3 regions of the Pseudomonas paraeruginosa genome follow, and region 2 is predicted to be linked to each of the others. Evidence: predicted binding sites of a transcription regulator. Region 2 holds the regulator's gene; each other region holds the start of a gene.
What was found. Region 2 encodes LexA, which represses DNA repair genes until DNA is damaged. Its sites were predicted from a motif close to CTGTNTNNNNANACAG; they were not measured.
Positions count from the first base shown of each region.

Region 1: the regulator LexA is predicted to act here: its motif matches at 2,308-2,323, upstream of recA (recombinase RecA).
Region 3: the regulator LexA is predicted to act here: its motif matches at 3,424-3,439, upstream of recN (DNA repair protein RecN).

Region 1 covers NZ_CP020560.1:1,461,014-1,467,233, reverse strand. Annotated here, with positions in the region: gene B7D75_RS07080 (LOG family protein) at 1-735, shown strand, start outside; gene recX (recombination regulator RecX) at 757-1,218, opposite strand; gene recA (recombinase RecA) at 1,224-2,264, opposite strand; gene B7D75_RS07065 (CinA family protein) at 2,398-2,904, opposite strand; gene B7D75_RS07060 (TolB family protein) at 3,051-4,058, shown strand; gene mutS (DNA mismatch repair protein MutS) at 4,184-6,220, shown strand, end outside.
Region 2 covers NZ_CP020560.1:2,111,752-2,117,971, reverse strand. Annotated here, with positions in the region: gene B7D75_RS10150 (S-methyl-5'-thioinosine phosphorylase) at 1-194, opposite strand, end outside; gene nagZ (beta-N-acetylhexosaminidase) at 206-1,204, opposite strand; gene psrA (transcriptional regulator PsrA) at 1,397-2,098, opposite strand; gene lexA (transcriptional repressor LexA) at 2,330-2,944, shown strand; gene sulA (SOS-induced cell division inhibitor SulA) at 2,956-3,447, shown strand; gene B7D75_RS10125 (hypothetical protein) at 3,471-3,704, opposite strand; gene B7D75_RS10120 (DUF6586 family protein) at 3,911-4,429, opposite strand; gene topA (type I DNA topoisomerase) at 4,536-6,220, opposite strand, start outside.
Region 3 covers NZ_CP020560.1:5,209,870-5,216,089, forward strand. Annotated here, with positions in the region: gene dnaJ (molecular chaperone DnaJ) at 1-602, opposite strand, end outside; gene dnaK (molecular chaperone DnaK) at 719-2,632, opposite strand; gene grpE (nucleotide exchange factor GrpE) at 2,723-3,292, opposite strand; gene recN (DNA repair protein RecN) at 3,464-5,140, shown strand; gene fur (ferric iron uptake transcriptional regulator) at 5,206-5,610, opposite strand; gene B7D75_RS24705 (outer membrane protein assembly factor BamE) at 5,708-6,220, shown strand, end outside.

The sequences.
Region 1 (6,220 bases), 650 kb from region 2:
CTGGCGCGCTACGACCTGATGGTGATCACCGGCGCCGGCGGCGGCATCATGGCCGCCGCCCACGAAGGCGCCGGGCTGGAGAACAGCCTGGGCTTCAACATCACCCTGCCCTTCGAGCAGCATGCCAACCATACGGTGGACGGCAGCGGCAACCTGCTGTCGTTCCACTTCTTCTTCCTGCGCAAGCTGTTCTTCGTCAAGGAAGCCGACGCCCTGGTGCTCTGCCCAGGCGGCTTCGGCACCCTCGACGAGGCCCTGGAAGTGCTGACCCTGGTGCAGACCGGCAAGAGTCCGCTGGTGCCGATCGTGCTGCTCGACCAGCCGGGCGGCCGCTACTGGGAACATGCCCTGGAGTTCATGCAGGAACAGCTGCTGGAGAACCACTACATCCTGCCGGCCGACATGCGCCTGATGCGCCTGGTGCATTCGGCGGAAGACGCGGTGAAGGAAATCGCCCGGTTCTACCGCAACTTCCACTCCAGCCGCTGGCTGAAAGGCACCTTCGTGATCCGCCTCAACCATGCGCTGAACGATGCCGCGCTGGCGCACCTGCACGAGGAGTTCGCCAGCCTCTGCCTGAGCGGTGGCTTCCAGCAGCAGGCCTACAGCGAGCAGGAGCAGGACGAACCGGAGTTCCGCAACCTGACCCGCCTCGCCTTCGTCTTCAACGGGCGCGACCAGGGGCGTCTGCGGGAGTTGCTGGACTACATCAACCTGCCGGAAAACTGGGACTGAAGCTGCCGCTCCGGCACGCGCTCAATCGTCGCTGCGGCCGCTCAACAGGCGGCTGATCGACTCCATGGAGTAACCCCGGTACGCCAGGAAGCGGCCCTGCTGGGCCTTTTCCCTGGCGTCCAGCGGCAGGCGGGCGAACTTGCGTCGCCAGACCTCGCGCAACTGCGCGCTCCAGTCGATGTCGCAAGCATTCAGCGCCCTTTCGATATCGGCGCGCGGCAGGCCGCGTTGCGCCAGTTCTTCGCGGATGCGCAACGGCCCATGGCCGCCGCGGGCGCGACTGGCGATGAAGCTTTCGAGATAGCGGGATTCGTCGAGCAGACCTTCCTCGGCCAGACGGTCGAGGGCGGGATCGATCAACTCGGGGGATGCGCCACGCTGGCGCAACTTGCGGGAAAGCTCGGCGCGCCCGTGCTCACGGCGCGCCAGCAGATCCATGGCCGCCCGCCGTACGGCGACGGGCGTATCGAGCACGGTCGCCATTGGCCTCAATCGGCTTCGGCGTCAGCCACTTCTTCGGCGTCGGCCTTCACCGGACCGCTCTTGGCCAGCAGTTGGTCGCGGATGGTCTTCTCCAGCACCGAACCGATTTCCGGATTGTCTTCCAGGTACTTGGCGGCGTTCGCCTTGCCCTGGCCGATCTTGCTGCCCTGGTAGCTGTACCAGGCGCCGGACTTCTCGACCAGGCCCAGTTGCACGCCCAGGTCGATGATCTCGCCGGTGCGGTAGATGCCCTTGCCGTAGAGGATCTGGAACTCGGCCTGGCGGAACGGCGGCGAAACCTTGTTCTTCACCACCTTGACGCGGGTTTCGCTACCCACCACCTCGTCGCCTTCCTTCACCGCGCCGGTACGACGGATGTCCAGGCGGACCGAGGCGTAGAACTTCAGCGCGTTACCGCCGGTGGTGGTTTCCGGGTTGCCGAACATCACGCCGATCTTCATGCGGATCTGGTTGATGAAGATGACCAGGCAGTTGGCGTTCTTGATGTTGCCGGTGATCTTGCGCAGCGCCTGGGACATCAGGCGTGCCTGCAGGCCGACGTGGGCGTCGCCCATCTCGCCTTCGATCTCGGCCTTGGGTACCAGCGCGGCCACGGAGTCGACGATGATCACGTCGACCGCGTTGGAGCGCACCAGCATGTCGGTGATTTCCAGGGCCTGCTCGCCGGTGTCCGGCTGGGAGACCAGCAGGTCGTCGACGTTGACGCCCAGCTTGCCGGCATAGTCGGGATCGAGCGCGTGCTCGGCGTCGACGAAGGCACAGGTGGCGCCCTGTTTCTGGGCCTCGGCGATCACCGAGAGGGTCAGGGTGGTCTTGCCCGAGGATTCCGGACCGTAGATCTCGACGATCCGGCCCTTGGGCAGGCCGCCGATGCCGAGGGCGATGTCCAGGCCCAGGGAACCGGTGGAGATGGCGGGGATCGCCTGGCGCTCATGGTCGCCCATGCGCATGACCGCGCCCTTGCCGAATTGGCGTTCGATCTGTCCCAGGGCCGCGGCCAGGGCGCGCTTCTTGTTCTCGTCCATTGAAGTCCTCGCGAAGTCAGGGCGGCCGGACGGCCACGAACAACTGTATAAGTAGACAGTATTATTCCACAGGGCAAGTCGCTCGCCTACCCCCGCGGGGAAGAATGTTCCGAACGGTTGCCCGCAGGCGCGGCTAGCCTGGGTTTTCGCCGTTGCTCATGCGCAGCAGCCCGGTCAGCGCGGTCGCCACCGTCTGCCGGCGCACGGCGTCGCGGTCGCCGTTGAACTGGCAGCGCTCGCTGACCAGCCGCTCGCCGTCGGCCCATGCCAGCCAGACGGTGCCCACGGGCTTTTCCGGCGAACCGCCATCGGGCCCGGCGATCCCGCTGACCGCCACCGCGAAGCGCGATCCGCTGTGCCGCTGGGCGCCTCGCGCCATCGCCTCGACAACTTCCCGGCTGACCGCGCCGACCGCCGCGAACAGCGATTCCGCCACGTCCAGCTGGAGGGTCTTCTGCCGGTTCGAGTAGGTCACGTAGCCGGCCTCGAACCAGGCCGAACTCCCCGGCATGCGGGTGATCGCCTCGGCGATCCCGCCACCGGTGCAGGATTCCGCGGTGCTGACCTGCTCGCCGAGATGGCGCAGGCTTTCGCCCAGTCGGGTGGCCAGTGCGGTCAGGTCGGAGTCCGTGACGGTCATCGCTGCTCTCCAGAAAAGAAACGGAAAGGGACTACCCTACACCATCGGCTTTTCCATTCAGAAGCAGCTTTCGGACAAGCGCGAGCGCAAGGCGGCGTCGGATGCGCGAACATGCAGGCTCCTACATCGCCCAAGGAACGGCACCCATGAACACAGCTTCGTTCAAGACTTCCCTGCTCTCCCTCGCCCTGCTCCTTTCTCCCGTCGCCAACCTTCCAGCCCACGCGGCCTGTACCGCCAACCTGGCCCTGCAACCGGCCAGCAGCCTGCCCGCGCTCGGCGGACGCCTGGTCTATCACAGCTATATGGAGTACGGGGACGGCTCCTCGAACCTCTACCTGCACGATTTCAAGAGCAAGAGCACCCGCCAGCTCAACCAGCCCGGCTGGAACATCGAGGACCCGATGAATGCGCACTTCTCCCCGGACGGCCGTCACCTGACCTTCATGGGCCGCCAGAATGGCGCCTGGCACGTGTTCGCCTGGACCATCGGCGGCACCCAGGCGCCGAGCAACCTCACCGCGGCCATCGGCGGCCGCAACGAGGATCCGAAGTTCTCCTTCGACGGTCGCCAGGTCGTGCTCAAGCACGAAGGCGACATCCGCCTCGCCACCCTGGTCTTCAATGGCGATGGCAGCGTCGGCGTGAGCGCCTGGAAAGCCGTGACCAGCGACGGCTGGACCACCGAGGAATCGATGCCGTTCCTCACCCCCTCAGGCAAGTACGTGGTCTACGCGACAGGAGCCGGCGACAGCCTGCGGGTGGTGCGCAGGAACCTGGAGAACGGCCAGGTCAGCGCCCTCGCCACCCCGGCTGCGGGGGGCCGCGACTATTATCCGGTGGTACGCGACTACACCGCCTACTTCCTCTCGCGCACCCAGCCGGCCGGCAACGACCAGTTGGCCATGGTCGTTCCCAACAGCCCGCCCGGCACCCCGGCGATACTGCCGCTCAACCATTGCCAGGGCGACAATTCCGATGCAGCTCCGGTGAACGAGGACTATCTGGTCTTCTCCAGTACCTCGTTCGACCCGACCTACAGCCTGCTCCTCGGCGACATCGCCGCGGCGCGCGTCTGGCGGCTCGACCCGGCGCAGATCAACCTGCCCGACGGCCGGCAGAAGCTCGGTGCCAGCTATACCGCGGCGCGCTGAAAGCGGCCCGCACAGGCGCGGACCTGATGGTCCGCGCCGGTTCCGAACAGACCCGACACAGGCCGACGAATCGGGTTAACATTGCCCTCTTTTGCACCGTCCAAAGCCCGCTTCCGAAGGCCCGTATGACCGACCTCTCTCAGCACACGCCGATGATGCAACAGTACTTCAAACTGAAGCATCAGCACCCCGACCAATTGATGTTCTATCGCATGGGCGACTTCTACGAGCTGTTCTACGAGGACGCGAAGAAGGCCGCCAAGCTGCTCGACATCACCCTGACCGCGCGCGGCCAGTCTGGCGGCAAGGCGATCCCGATGGCAGGCATTCCCTTCCATTCGGCGGAGGGCTACCTGGCCAAGCTGGTCAAGCTCGGCGAGTCGGTGGCGATCTGCGAGCAGATCGGCGACCCGGCCACCAGCAAGGGACCGGTGGAGCGCCAGGTGGTGCGGATCATCACCCCCGGCACGGTGAGCGACGAGGCACTGCTCGACGAACGCCGCGACAACCTGCTGGCGGCGATCCTCGGCGACGAGCGCCTGTTCGGCCTCGCCGTGCTGGACATCACCAGCGGCCGCTTCAGCGTCCAGGAGATAAAAGGCTGGGAAACCCTGCTGGCCGAACTGGAACGCCTCAACCCGGCCGAGCTGCTGATTCCCGACGACTGGCCACAGGGCCTGCCGGCGGAGAAGCGTCGCGGCGTGCGCCGCCGCGCGCCGTGGGACTTCGATCGCGACTCGGCACACAAGAGCCTCTGCCAGCAATTCGGCACACAGGACCTGAAAGGCTTCGGCTGCCAGAACCTGACCCTGGCCATCGGCGCCGCCGGCTGTCTGCTCGCCTATGCCAAGGAAACCCAGCGTACCGCCCTGCCGCACCTGCGCAGCCTGCGTCATGATCGTCTCGATGACACGGTGATCCTCGACGGCGCCAGCCGCCGCAACCTGGAGCTGGATATCAACCTCAGCGGTGGTCGCGAGAACACCCTGCAATCGGTGGTCGACCGTTGCCAGACCGCCATGGCCAGCCGCCTGATGAGCCGCTGGCTGAACCGTCCGCTGCGTGACCGCGCGGTGCTGGAGGCCCGCCAGGAGTCCATCGCCTGCCTGCTCGAACGCTACCGCTTCGAGAACCTGCAACCGCAGCTCAAGGAAATCGGCGACCTCGAACGTATCCTCGCCCGCATCGGCCTGCGCAATGCCCGCCCTCGCGACCTGGCGCGCCTGCGCGACGCGCTGGCGGCGTTGCCGGACCTGCAGAACGCCATGACCGAACTGGAGGCGCCGCACCTGCAGGCGCTGGCCACCACCATCGGCACCTATCCCGAACTCGCCGAACTGCTGGCCAAGGCGATCATCGACAACCCGCCGGCGGTGATCCGCGATGGCGGCGTGATCAAGACCGGCTATGACGCCGAACTGGACGAGCTGCAGGCACTGAGCGAGAACGCCGGACAGTTCCTGATGGACCTGGAGGCCCGCGAGAAAGCCCGCACCGGGCTGCCCAACCTGAAGGTCGGCTACAACCGCATCCACGGCTACTTCATCGAGCTGCCGCGGGTACAGGCCGAGCAGGCCCCGGCCGACTACATCCGCCGCCAGACCCTGAAGGGCGCCGAGCGCTTCATCACGCCGGAACTGAAGGCCTTCGAGGACAAGGCGCTGTCGGCCCAGAGCCGCGCCCTGGCACGCGAGAAAGCGCTCTACGAAGAGCTGCTGGAACGCCTGATCGGCCATCTCGCCCCGCTCCAGGACAGCGCCTCGGCGCTGGCGGAGCTGGACGTGCTGGCGAATCTCGCCGAACGCGCGCTGAACCTCGACCTGAATCGCCCGCGGTTCGTCGAACATACCTGCCTGCACATCGAGCAGGGCCGCCATCCGGTGGTCGAGCAGGTGCTGGAGACGCCGTTCGTGGCCAACGACCTGGCGCTGGACGCCGACACCCGCATGCTGGTGATAACCGGCCCGAACATGGGCGGTAAATCCACCTATATGCGGCAAACCGCGCTGATCGTGCTACTCGCTCACATCGGCAGCTTCGTTCCCGCCGCACGCTGCGAGCTGTCCCTGGTGGACCGCATCTTCACCCGCATCGGCTCGTCCGACGACCTTGCGGGCGGCCGCTCGACCTTCATGGTGGAGATGAGCGAAACCGCCAACATC
Region 2 (6,220 bases):
TTCACCTGGTGCGGCGGGAAGCGATGCGGATGGCCGTGCCGGGCCAGGAACAGCACCTCGCGCCCGGCGTAGCGGCCGCGCTGTAGCGGTGCGGATGGCGCGCCGTAGGGCGTCTCGATCGGCAGGGACTCGCTCAGGGTCAGCCCTTCCAGCTGGGTCAGGCCGGTCCCTCCGATAATCGCGTAGACACTCATCGACACCCCCCTCAGTCAATCAGTTGCGCCGCGCGCAGCGCGGTCAGTGCGGTCAGCCAGCGCGGCTGCTGGCGGTAATCGGTATTCGCATGGCCCTTGCCGCGCATGCGCCGCAGGCGCGGTGACGGCGTGACCTTCAGGCGCTGCAGGGCACCCAGGGCCAGCTCGGCGGAACCGCGATCGTTGCACACCAGGCCCATGTCGCAGCCCGCGGCCAGGGCGGCCTCGATGCGACTGGCGGCGTCGCCGACCACATGCGCACCGGCCATCGACAGGTCATCACTGAAGATCACCCCGTCGAACTTCAGCTCGCCGCGCAGGATCTCCTGCAACCAGCGCCGGGAAAAGCCGGCGGGCTGCGGATCGACCCGCGGATAGATCACATGGGCCGGCATCAGCGCGTCGAGCCGGCCGGCCAGGCGGGCGAACGGGACCAGGTCGCTGCGGCGGATCTCGTCGAGGCTGCGCTCGTCTTCCGGGATAGCCACATGGGAATCGGCCTCCGCCCAGCCGTGACCGGGAAAATGCTTGCCGGTGGCAGCCATGCCGGCGGCGTGCATGCCGCGGATGAACGCCCCGGCGAGCTGCGCGGCGCGCTCGGGGTTGCCCTCGAAGGCGCGACTGCCGACCACGGCGCTGCGCTGGTGATCGAGGTCGAGCACCGGGGCGAAGCTCAGGTCGAGGCCGACCGCCTGTACTTCGGTCGCCATCAGCCAGCCACAATGCTCGGCCAGCTCTTCGGCGTTCGGGTTGTCGGCGATCGCGCGCATCGCCGGAAGGCGCACGAAGCCCTGGCGCAGGCGCTGCACGCGCCCTCCTTCCTGGTCGACGGCCAGCAGCAGGTCGGGGCGGATGGCGCGAATCGCCGCGCACAACTCGCGAACCTGGGCGGGATGCTCGATGTTGCGAGCGAAGATGATCAAACCGCCCACCTCGGGGTGGCGCAGGATTTGGCGGTCCTCGGCGGTCAGCCAGGTGCCGCCGACGTCGAGCATCAGAGAGCCTTGCATGAGGAGTCCTATGGCCGGGAAAACAGCGAAGCCCGCCATGACGGGCTTCAGACAGCGCACACTGTACTGCACCCGGGTGAAAGACTTAAGTGCCGGCAGCGGCGCAGGACAATGGAGCCGAGCGGGAGCCCGGAGTTCCGCGCACCCGAAGGGAAAGGAAAGAAGCGGCGCCCGTCGGGACGCCGTTCGGGTTCAGACCTTGGCGGGAGCCTTGCTGCGCGAGCGCAGCTGCGCGCCGGCCAGCAGCGGATCGTCGATCCCGCTTTCGGCGCGCATGCCGGCCGCGAAGAACGGCACCATCAGGTGCATCACCTGCTCGGTGGAGGTATTCACGCCGAAGTCGTTCTCCGCCATCGCCCGCAGGGCCTTGATACCCGACATGCTGAAGGCGGCCGCGCCGAGCATGAAATGCACGCGCCAGAACAGTTCGATGGGCGGCAGTTTCGGCGCCGCTTCGTTGACCAGCAGCATGTAGCGGCGGAAGACCTTGCCGTACACCTCTTCCAGGTACTTGCGCAGGTGCCCCTGGCTCTGGCTGAAGGCCAGGCCGAGCAAGCGCATGAAGATCGACAGGTCATTGCCGCTGCGCGGCTTCACCGCCATCGCCTGGGACACCAGCAGGTGCAGGAGGTCCTCCAGGCTGGCGTGCAGGGCTTCGGGCTTGGCCTGGCGGCGATCCAGTTCCTTTTCCAGGCTGGCACAGAACGGCCCGAGGAAGCGCGAGAATACCGCCTGGATCAGCGCCTTCTTCGAGCCGAAGTGATAGTTCACCGCCGCCAGGTTGACCCCGGCCTTGCTGGTGATCAGGCGCAACGAGGTTTCGGCGAAGCCTTTTTCCGCGAACAGCTGTTCCGCCGCATCGAGAATGCGTTCGACGGTTTCCGACTGGGCCATGGTTTCTCCGCCTGACAAACACTTGTTTGAAACATACGTTTCAGCCACATCCCTTGTCAAGCGGCAGATGACGCACCGGTCAGAAAAGTACAGAGAAGTCCGGAAAAACGGAAGCAAGACGCCGGCCAACCCTGTTCCGCGCGCTCGAAGAAATGCCATGCGGAAAAACATTGCCAGCGCAGGCTCACTGTATATAATCCCAGGCACTGGATAAAAACACAGAGCGACGACATGCAGAAGCTGACGCCCCGCCAATCCGAGATCCTCTCCTTCATCAAGCGCTGCCTGGAAGACCACGGCTTTCCGCCGACCCGCGCGGAAATCGCCCAGGAACTCGGCTTCAAGTCGCCGAACGCCGCCGAGGAGCACCTCAAGGCGCTGGCGCGCAAGGGCGCCATCGAGATGACCCCGGGCGCTTCCCGCGGCATTCGCATCCCCGGCTTCGAACCGCACGCGGCGAACGACGACGAAGGCCTGCCGGTGATCGGCCGGGTCGCCGCCGGCGCACCGATTCTCGCCGAACAGAACATCGAGGAATCCTGCCGGATCAATCCCGCCTTCTTCAATCCTCGCGCCGACTACCTGTTGCGCGTGCGCGGCATGAGCATGAAGGACATCGGCATCCTCGACGGCGACCTGCTGGCCGTCCACGTCACCCGCGAAGCGCGCAATGGCCAGGTGGTGGTCGCGCGGCTCGGCGAGGAGGTCACGGTGAAACGCTTCAAGCGCGAAGGCAGCAAGGTCTGGCTGCTGGCGGAAAACCCCGAGTTCGCTCCGATCGAAGTCGATCTGAAGGAGCAGGAACTGATCATCGAAGGCTTGAGCGTCGGCGTGATCCGGCGCTGACAGGAGATACCATGCAGACCTCCCACTCGCTGCCCAGCGCCCAGTTGCCACTGTTCCAGGAAGCCTTCTGGGCCAGCAACGGCGCCCCCCTGCTCGACGACGTAATCGATAGTCCGTCAAATGCCGAAGAGCCCGCCGCCTTCAGTGAGCTGTCGCTAAGCGGCCTGCCTGGCCATTGCCTGACCCTGCTGGCGCCGATCCTGCGCGAACTCAGCGAGGAGCAGGAGCAGTCCCGCGATGCTCGCTGGCTGACCCTGATCGCCCCGCCAGCGAGCCTTACTCACGAATGGCTGCGCCGCGCCGGGCTGAATCGCGAACGTATCCTGCTGCTACAAGCCAAGGACAATGCCAGCGCCCTGGCACTCAGTTGCGAAGCCTTGCGCCTGGGCCGCAGCCATACGGTGGTCAGTTGGCTGGAACCCTTGGGCCGAGCAGCACGCCGGCAACTGTCCCGCGCCGCCCAACAGGGTCAGGCCCAGAGCCTGAATATTCGCCTGGGTTGAAGGGGAAGGGCAAAGGGGGCAGTTCAGTGCAGAACGCGCGGACCTTCGTCGTGTTCGATCTCGCCTTCGGCAAGGCGGCCAGCCATTTGCACGCCGACGTTGAACATGGCCTTGGCCACTTCGACATGCTGGCCCTGCAGGAAATTCTTCGCATCCCCGGAGAATTCCAGGGTCACCAGCGCCTCCTCGTCATCGGCGCGACGCAGCACTATGCGCCCGTCGGGCATTTCTACGATTTCAAGGAAGGATGTTGGCATGACAGACGCTCTCTACAAAGACGTGACATTGTAACAGCCCATCCCCGGCATCCCTAGTCCACATCCGCTTCCCGCGCCCCATCACCGGCCCGTGAATACGGTTCCAGAGCGCCGCGACGGCATCAGGTAAATTTTTTTTACTGGCAAATCAACCGACTGGAACAGGAGGAAAAGACCCTACCGCTGATCGGCGAATGACGGTGCCGTTACAGCTCGGTCAAGCTTTCACGGAAACGCAGGAGCAATTGCTTCAGCGACTGGCGCCACTCCTCCAGGGTCTCGCGGGAAAGTGCCGGCGCCTCCTCATCGATGTTGACCGCGACGATCAGCGGCGTCGTCGGGTCGATCTTCACCGCCTTGCTCGGCTGCGGCGGCAGGAACAACTCGGAGTAGGCGTCCAGCAACTGCGCCAGCCAGGTTTCCGGCTGCGACGCCAACTCCACCAGCTCAGCCAGCTCGGGGCTGGGCGCGGCCGCCAGCACTTCGGCATTCAGCAATGCATCCACGCGAGGAGCGGCAGCCTGCGGCAGACGGTAGTAACCGGCGATCTCGTGGCATACACCGAGCACTGCGCCATAGAGGTGGAACAGTGCCGACTCGCGCTCCGCCTGGATGATCGCCTGGGCATTCATCGCCCGCTCGGCATCGGCCCGCTTCCAGGCGTCCAGAGCCAACCCGGCGAAATACAGCTTCTGGTTGGTGCGGGTATAGAGCTCTTGAGCCATGCCGATACTCCCGGAGGCAACAGAAGGAAAGCGTCTCACAGACCAGGTCAGGCACCCGGCCCTCGCGCAGTATAAGCGCGCCCCAGGCAACGGGGCGCGCCATCCATCAGCGCTTGTCTTCGACCTTCCACTTGCCGCCGTCGTAGAACGCGCGCCAGCCGGTGGGCTTGCCGTCGACCTCGGACTGCACGTACTGCTCCTTGGTCTTGCGGCTGAAACGGATCACCGCGGGACGGCCATCCGGGTCTTTCTGCGGGGCATCGCAGAGGTAGTGGTACTTCGGATCCAGCTCGGCCTTGTGCGGAATGATCTCGCTCACCAACGGAGCACGGGTCTCGCGATTCTTCGGGAACTGGCTGGCGGCCAGGAACATCCCCGAGGCACCGTCGCGCAGCACGTAGATGTCATCCACCTTCTCGCACTTCAGCTCGGGCATGCGGATGGCGTCCATCTTCGGCGGTGCCGCCTCGCCGTTCTTCAACAGCTTGCGGGTGTTCTTGCAGGTCGGGTTGGTGCAACCGAAGAACTTGCCGAAACGGCCAGTCTTCAACTGCATCTCGCTTCCGCACTTGTCGCACTCCAGGCTCGGACCTTCGTAGCCCTTGATCCGGTACTGGCCTTCTTCGATCTCGTAACCCGGGCAATCCGGGTTGTTGCCACAGATATGCAGCTTGTGCTTCTCATCCAGCAGGTAGGCATCCATCGCGGTGCTGCAGATCGGGCAGCGGTGCTTGCCGCGCAGCACACGCGACTCCGATTCGCCCTCGTCGTCCGCGGCGATCTCGTCGCCGGGAATCAGGTTGACGGTCGCCTTGCAACGCTCCTTCGGCGGCAGGCTGTAGCCCGAGCAACCGAGGAACACTCCGGTGGAAGCCGTGCGGATCATCATCGGCCGGCCGCACTCGCGGCAGGGAATGCTGGTCAGGGTCGGCTGGTTGGCGCGCATTCCCTTCTCGCTGACTTCGGCAACCTCGAGCTTCTTCTTGAAATCGCCGTAGAACTCGTCGAGCAGGTGCTTCCAGTCACGCTCGCCCTGGGCCACGTCGTCGAGGTGTTCTTCCATTCCGGCGGTGAAGCCGTAGTCCATCAGGTTGGCGAAGCTCTCGTTGAGCCGATCGGTGACGATGTCGCCCATCTTCTCCGCATAGAAGCGGCGGTTGTGGGTGGTGACGTAGCCGCGTTCCTGGATGGTCGAGATGATCGCCGCGTAGGTCGAGGGACGACCGATACCACGCTTCTCCAGCTCCTTGACCAGGCTCGCTTCGGAATAGCGCGCCGGCGGCTTGGTGAAGTGCTGGCTCGGGTCGAGCTTGATCAGCTTGAGGTTCTCGCCTTCCTTCATTTCCGGCAGGACGTCGTCCTCGCCCGGCTTGCTCTGCTGCGGCAGGACCCGGGTGTAGCCGTCGAACTTGAGGATGCGGCCCTTGGCACGCAACTCGAAATCGCCGGCGGTGACGGTGACGCTCGTGGACAGGTACTCGGCCGGGGTCATCTGGCAGGCCACGAACTGGCGCCAGATCAGGTCGTACAGGCGCTCGGCGTCGCGCTCCATGCCGGACAACTGGGTCGGCTTGAGGTTGACGTCGGAAGGGCGGATCGCCTCGTGCGCCTCCTGGGCACCCTCCTTGCTCGAGTAGACGTTGGCCTTGCCCGGCAGGTACTTCTGGCCGAACTCGTCCTCGATGAAACCGCGGACCATACCGATGGCATCGGCCGACAGGTTGGTCGAGTCGGTACGCATGTAGGTGATGTAGCCCGCCTCGTAGAGACGCTGGGCCATCATCATGGTCT
Region 3 (6,220 bases), 3.0 Mb from region 2:
GGATCGGAAATCATCTTGCCGGTGCCGTGGCAACGCGGGCAGGTCTGCTGGACCGAGAAGAAGCCCTGCTGCATGCGCACCTGGCCGATACCGCCGCAAGTGGTACAGGTGACCGGTGTGGTGCCGGGCTTGGCGCCGCTGCCGTTGCAGGTCTTGCAACCGACCAGGGTCGGCACGCGGATGGTGACGGTAGTGCCGCGTACCGCCTCTTCCAGGTCGAGGTCCAGGGTGTAGCGCAGGTCCGCGCCGCGCTGCGCGCCACCGCGCGCACCGCCACGACCGCCGCCGCCGCCGAAGAAGTCACTGAACACATCGCCGAAGATGTCGGAGAAGCTCGCCCCGCCGAAGCCGGCGCCGGCGCCGCCGCCCATGTTCGGATCGACGCCGGCATGGCCGTACTGGTCGTAGGCCGCCCGCTTGCTGGCATCCGACAGGACCTCGTAGGCCTCGTTGGCCTCCTTGAACTTGTCCTCGGCTTCCTTGTCGCCAGGATTGCGGTCCGGGTGGTATTTCATCGCCAGGCGGCGGTAGGCCTTCTTCAGGTCCGCCTCGCTGGCGCCGCGCTCAACCCCCAGAACCTCGTAAAAGTCTCGTTTCGCCATAACCTTTCCGTCTCAAATAAGGACCCTCCAGACACGCCAACGCGGGAGCAGGCTCCCGCGTGGCGGATCATGCGTACCGGCCGGGACCGGCACGCGGGGCAGAAGCAAGCCGGGGCTTACTTGTTGTCCTTGACCTCTTCGAACTCGGCGTCCACCACGTCGTCAGCGGATTTCGCCTGCTCGCCCTGGGCAGCGCCTTCGCCCTGCTGGGCCTGCTCGGCGTACATCTTCTGCGCCAGCGGGGCGGAAGCCTGGGACAGGGCGTTCATCTTGGCCTCGATCTCGGCCTTGTCGTCGCCCTTCACCGCCACTTCCAGCTCGCCCAGCGCCTTCTCGATGGTCGCCTTGTCCTCGGCGGTGGCCTTGTCGCCCGCCTCGGTGATCATCTTGCGGGTCGCATGGACCAGCGCGTCGCCCTGGTTGCGCGCGGCCGCCAGTTCCTCGAATTTGCGGTCTTCCTCGGCGTTCGCCTCGGCGTCGCGGACCATCTGCTGGATCTCGTCCTCGGACAGGCCGGAAGACGCCTTGATCACGATCGACTGCTGCTTGCCGGTGGCCTTGTCCTTCGCCGAGACGTGCAGGATGCCGTTGGCATCGATGTCGAAGGTCACTTCGATCTGCGGCACGCCGCGCGGAGCCGGCGGAATGTCGGCCAGGTCGAACTTGCCCAGCGACTTGTTCTGCGCGGCCTGCTTGCGCTCGCCCTGCAGCACGTGGATGGTCACCGCGCCCTGGTTGTCGTCGGCGGTGGAGAACACCTGCGACTTCTTGGTCGGGATGGTGGTGTTCTTCTCGATCAGGCCGGTCATCACCCCGCCCAGGGTCTCGATGCCCAGGGTCAGCGGGGTCACGTCGAGCAGCAGCACGTCCTTCACGTCGCCGGCCAGGACCGCGCCCTGGATGGCGGCACCGACAGCCACGGCTTCGTCCGGGTTGACGTCCTTGCGCGCTTCCTTGCCGAAGAACTCGGCAACGGTCTTCTGCACCAGCGGCATGCGGGTCTGGCCACCGACCAGAATCACTTCATGGATATCGGAAACATCCAGGCCGGCGTCCTTCAGCGCGGTGCGGCACGGCTCGATGGTGCGCTGCACCAGGTCTTCGACCAGGGACTCCAGCTTGGCGCGGGAAACCTTGACGTTCAGGTGCTTCGGACCGCTGGCGTCGGCCGTCACGTACGGCAGGTTGACGTCGGTCTGCTGGGTCGAGGACAGCTCGATCTTGGCTTTCTCGGCGGCTTCCTTCAGGCGCTGCATGGCCAGCGGATCGCCCTTCAGGTTGATGCCGCTTTCCTTCTTGAACTCGTCGACGAGGTAGTCGATCAGGCGGATGTCGAAGTCTTCGCCGCCGAGGAAGGTGTCGCCGTTGGTGGCCAGCACTTCGAACTGGTGCTCGCCGTCGACTTCGGCGATCTCGATCACCGACACGTCGAAGGTACCGCCGCCCAGGTCATAGACGATCACGGTGTGGTCGCCCTTGGCCTTGTCCAGGCCATAGGCCAGCGCCGCGGCGGTCGGCTCGTTGATGATCCGCTTGACGTCCAGACCGGCGATCCGACCGGCGTCCTTGGTGGCCTGGCGCTGGCTGTCGTTGAAGTAGGCCGGAACGGTGATCACCGCTTCGGTGACCGGCTCGCCGAGATAGTCTTCGGCGGTCTTCTTCATTTTTTTCAGCACTTCGGCGGAGATCTGCGGAGGCGCCATCTTCTGGCCCTTCACTTCCACCCAGGCGTCACCGTTGTCGGCCTTGACGATGCTGTACGGCACCATCTGGATGTCTTTCTGCACCACGTTCTCTTCGAAGCGGCGGCCGATCAGGCGCTTCACCGCGTACAGGGTATTCTGCGGGTTGGTGACCGCCTGGCGCTTGGCCGGCTGGCCCACCAGGGTCTCGCCATCGTTGGTGTAGGCGATGATCGAGGGGGTGGTACGCGCGCCCTCGGCGTTCTCGATGACCTTGACGTTACCGTTCTCCAGGATAGCCACGCAGGAGTTGGTGGTACCCAGGTCGATGCCAATGATTTTGCCCATATTCACTCTCCAGAAACTTTGATTCCGTGCGATCCGTCTGCCGGATCTCCCGCTCGGTTGACTACCCAGATGGGGTCAGCGGAGCAAATTTCAAGCCTGTTCGTCGATCGACGGTGGGGTTTCGCTCGGCGCCTTGCTCACCACGACCATCGCCGGGCGCAGCAGGCGACCGCTGATCAGGTAGCCTTTCTGGAACACCTTCAGCACGCTGCCGGGCTCGGCGGTCGCGCTCTCCTCCATCACCATCGCCTGGTGCTGCTCGGGATTGAAGGGCTCGCCCTCGGGGTTGATCGCCTCCACCTGGTAGCGGCGCAGGGTGTCGTCGAACATCTTCAGGGTCAGCTCCATCCCTTCGCGCATCGGCCTGATCGCTTCGTCGTCGGGATTGGACATCTGCAGGCCGCGCTCGAGGGTGTCGACCACCGCCAGCAGGTCGCCGGCGAACTTCTCCAGGGCGAACTTGTGCGCCTTCTCCACGTCCTGCTCGGCGCGGCGGCGCACGTTCTGCAGGTCGGCGACCAGGCGCAGGGACTGGTCCTGGGCCGCGGCCAGTTGCTCTTCCAGTTCCTGCACGCGGGCGGTCAGATCCTTGGCTGCTTCCGGCGCATCGGTCTGCTCGGGGGCTTGCGGGTCCAGGGTCTGCTGCTGTTCGTCAGCCATGCCACTCTCCTTCACAAAATAAGCTGGCAAATACAAGGCGAACGCGTGGGTTCGCTAAACGTTGCCCCCTATATGGGGTCGGGTTCGCCACCTTCAAGGGGGCGAGCGGCAATTGCCAGGCGGAAAAAATACTGTATAAATAACCAGACAAAACCCACGGAGCCGCCCGCCATGCTGGTTCACCTGTCCGTTCACAACTACGCCATCGTCGAGCACCTGGACCTCGAGCTCGCCACCGGCATGACCGTGATCACCGGCGAGACCGGCGCGGGCAAGTCGATCATGCTCGACGCCCTCGGCCTCACCCTCGGCGACCGCGCCGACAGCGGCGCGGTCCGCCCCGGCGCAGACAAGGCCGACATCCTCGCCAGCTTCGACGTCAGCGCCATCGCCGAGGCCCGCGACTGGCTCGCCGAACGCGACCTCGAGCAGGACGGTCCGTGCATCCTGCGCCGGGTGATCACCGCCGAGGGCCGTTCGCGCGCCTACATCAATGGCACGCCCTGCCCGCTCGGCGACCTGAAGAGCCTCGGCGAGCTGCTGATCGATATCCACAGCCAGCATGAGCACCAGTCGCTGCTGAAGAGCGAGACCCACCGCCGCCTGCTCGACGAGTACGCCGGCTGCCAGGAACTCGCCCGCCAGGTGCAACTGGCCGCGCAGCGCTGGAAGCAGACCAGCCAGGAACTCGAGCGCCTGTCGCGCAGCGGCGACGAGCAGCGCGCCCGTCATCAGCTGCTCAGCTACCAGCTGGAAGAACTGGAGAACCTGTCCCTTGGCGAGAACGAACTGGAAAGCCTGGAGCAGGAACAGAAGACCCTGAGCAATGCCGAGAGCCTGCTCGCCGCCTGCCGCCAGGTGGTGGAGATGTGCAGCGAGAGCGACGCCGGCAACGTGCTTTCCGCGCTCAATGCCAGCCTCAACCGCCTTACCTCGTTCAGCAGCCAGCCGGGCGCGCTCGGTGAAGCGGTCAACCTGCTGTCCAGCGCGCAGATCCAGGTCGAGGAGGCGATCGGCGAACTGAACCGCTTCGTCGATCACTTCGACGCCGATCCCAACCGCCAGCAGCAGGTCGAGGAACGCCTCGATGCCATCTATTCACTGGCGCGCAAGCATCGGGTCCAGCCGAGCGAACTGGCCGACCTGCAGCAGCGCCTGTTCGACGAACTGGAGGCGCTGAACGCCGACGACGAGGCAGTCGAGCGACTGGGCGACGAGCTGGCCGCCTACGCCCGCCACTACCAGGAAAAGGCCGATGAGCTGAGCCGCCTGCGCCAGGCCGCGGCCGAGCCACTGGCCGCCTGCGTCGAGCAGGAGATGCAACGCCTGGGCATGCCCGGGGGGCGCTTCGCCATCGTCCTGCGTCCCGCCGACACCCACGAACCGCAGGCCAACGGCCTGGAAAGCGTGGAGTTCCTGGTCAGCGCCAACCCCGGGCAGCCGCTGAAAGGGCTGGCCAAGGTCGCCTCGGGCGGCGAGCTGTCGCGGATCAGCCTGGCGATCCAGGTGATCACCGCGCAGACCTCGCGCATCCCGACCCTGGTCTTCGACGAAGTCGACGTCGGCATCGGCGGCCCCACCGCCGAAGTGGTCGGCCAGTTGCTCCGGCGCCTCGGCGAGCGCGGCCAGGTCCTGACCGTTACCCACCTGCCGCAGGTCGCCGCCCAGGGCCACCAGCACCTGTTCGTGCACAAGGAGCGCGGCAGCAGCGAAACCCGTACAGCCGTGGCCAATCTGAACAAGGCGCAGCGGATCGAGGAGATTGCGCGCATGCTCGGCGGCGTCGACCTGACCAAGGAATCCCTGGCCCACGCGAAGAAGCTGGTAAACCTGGCGGCGCAGAGCTGAGATATCTCCCCGGGCAGAAATGAAAACGGCGACCTTCGGGTCGCCGTTTTCGTATCCGTGCACGCTTACTTTTTCTTGCGTACGTAGAGCACCAGATTGTGATCGACCAGTTCGAAGCCGCGCTCGCGCACGATCTCCTTCTGCCGCTTCTCGATCTCGGCATCCATGAACTCGATCACTTCGCCGGTATCGACGCAGACCATGTGGTCGTGGTGGCCGCTGTCGGCAAGCTCGAACACGGCATGGCCGCCATCAAAGTTGTGACGCACCACCAGGCCGGCGGCCTCGAACTGGGTCAGCACCCGATAGACGGTCGCCAGGCCCACGTCCTCGCCCGCATCCATCAGCGCCTTGTACACGTCTTCGGCGCTCATGTGGCGTTGCTCGGCGGAGTCGAGCATCTGCAGGATCTTGACCCGCGGCAGGGTCACTTTAAGGCCGGCTTTTCGAAGTTCGCTATTTTCAACCATGTCTGCTTTCTCAGCGCGGGATGTTTCGCAGCATCCCGGAATACGGGTATGATCGGGCTTTTATTTGCCCAGCCAAGATAGTGGAAGTCGCTCACCGATGCAAAACGCCAAGCTCATGCTGACCTGTCTCGCTTTCGCGGGGCTTGCCGCACTCGCCGGTTGCTCGTTCCCTGGCGTCTATAAAATCGACATCCAGCAAGGCAACGTCGTAACTCAGGACATGATAGACCAGTTGCGTCCCGGAATGACCCGACGCCAAGTGCGGTTTATCATGGGCAACCCGCTGATCGTCGACACCTTCCACGCCAATCGCTGGGACTATCTCTACAGCATCCAGCCCGGTGGCGGTCGCCGCCAGCAGGAGCGCGTCAGCCTGTTCTTCAACGACGCCGACCAACTGGCCGGCCTGAACGGCGACTTCATGCCCGGCGTCAGTCGCGACGAAGCGATCCTCGGCAAGGAAGGCAGCACCACGGTCACCCAGCCGGCCGACCAGCAGAAGCCGGAAGAACAGAAGGAAGAGCCGCCGAAACCGGGCTCCACGCTGGAACAGCTGCAGCGCGAAGTGGACGAGGCCCAACCGGTCCCGGTTCCCACACCCGAACCGCTG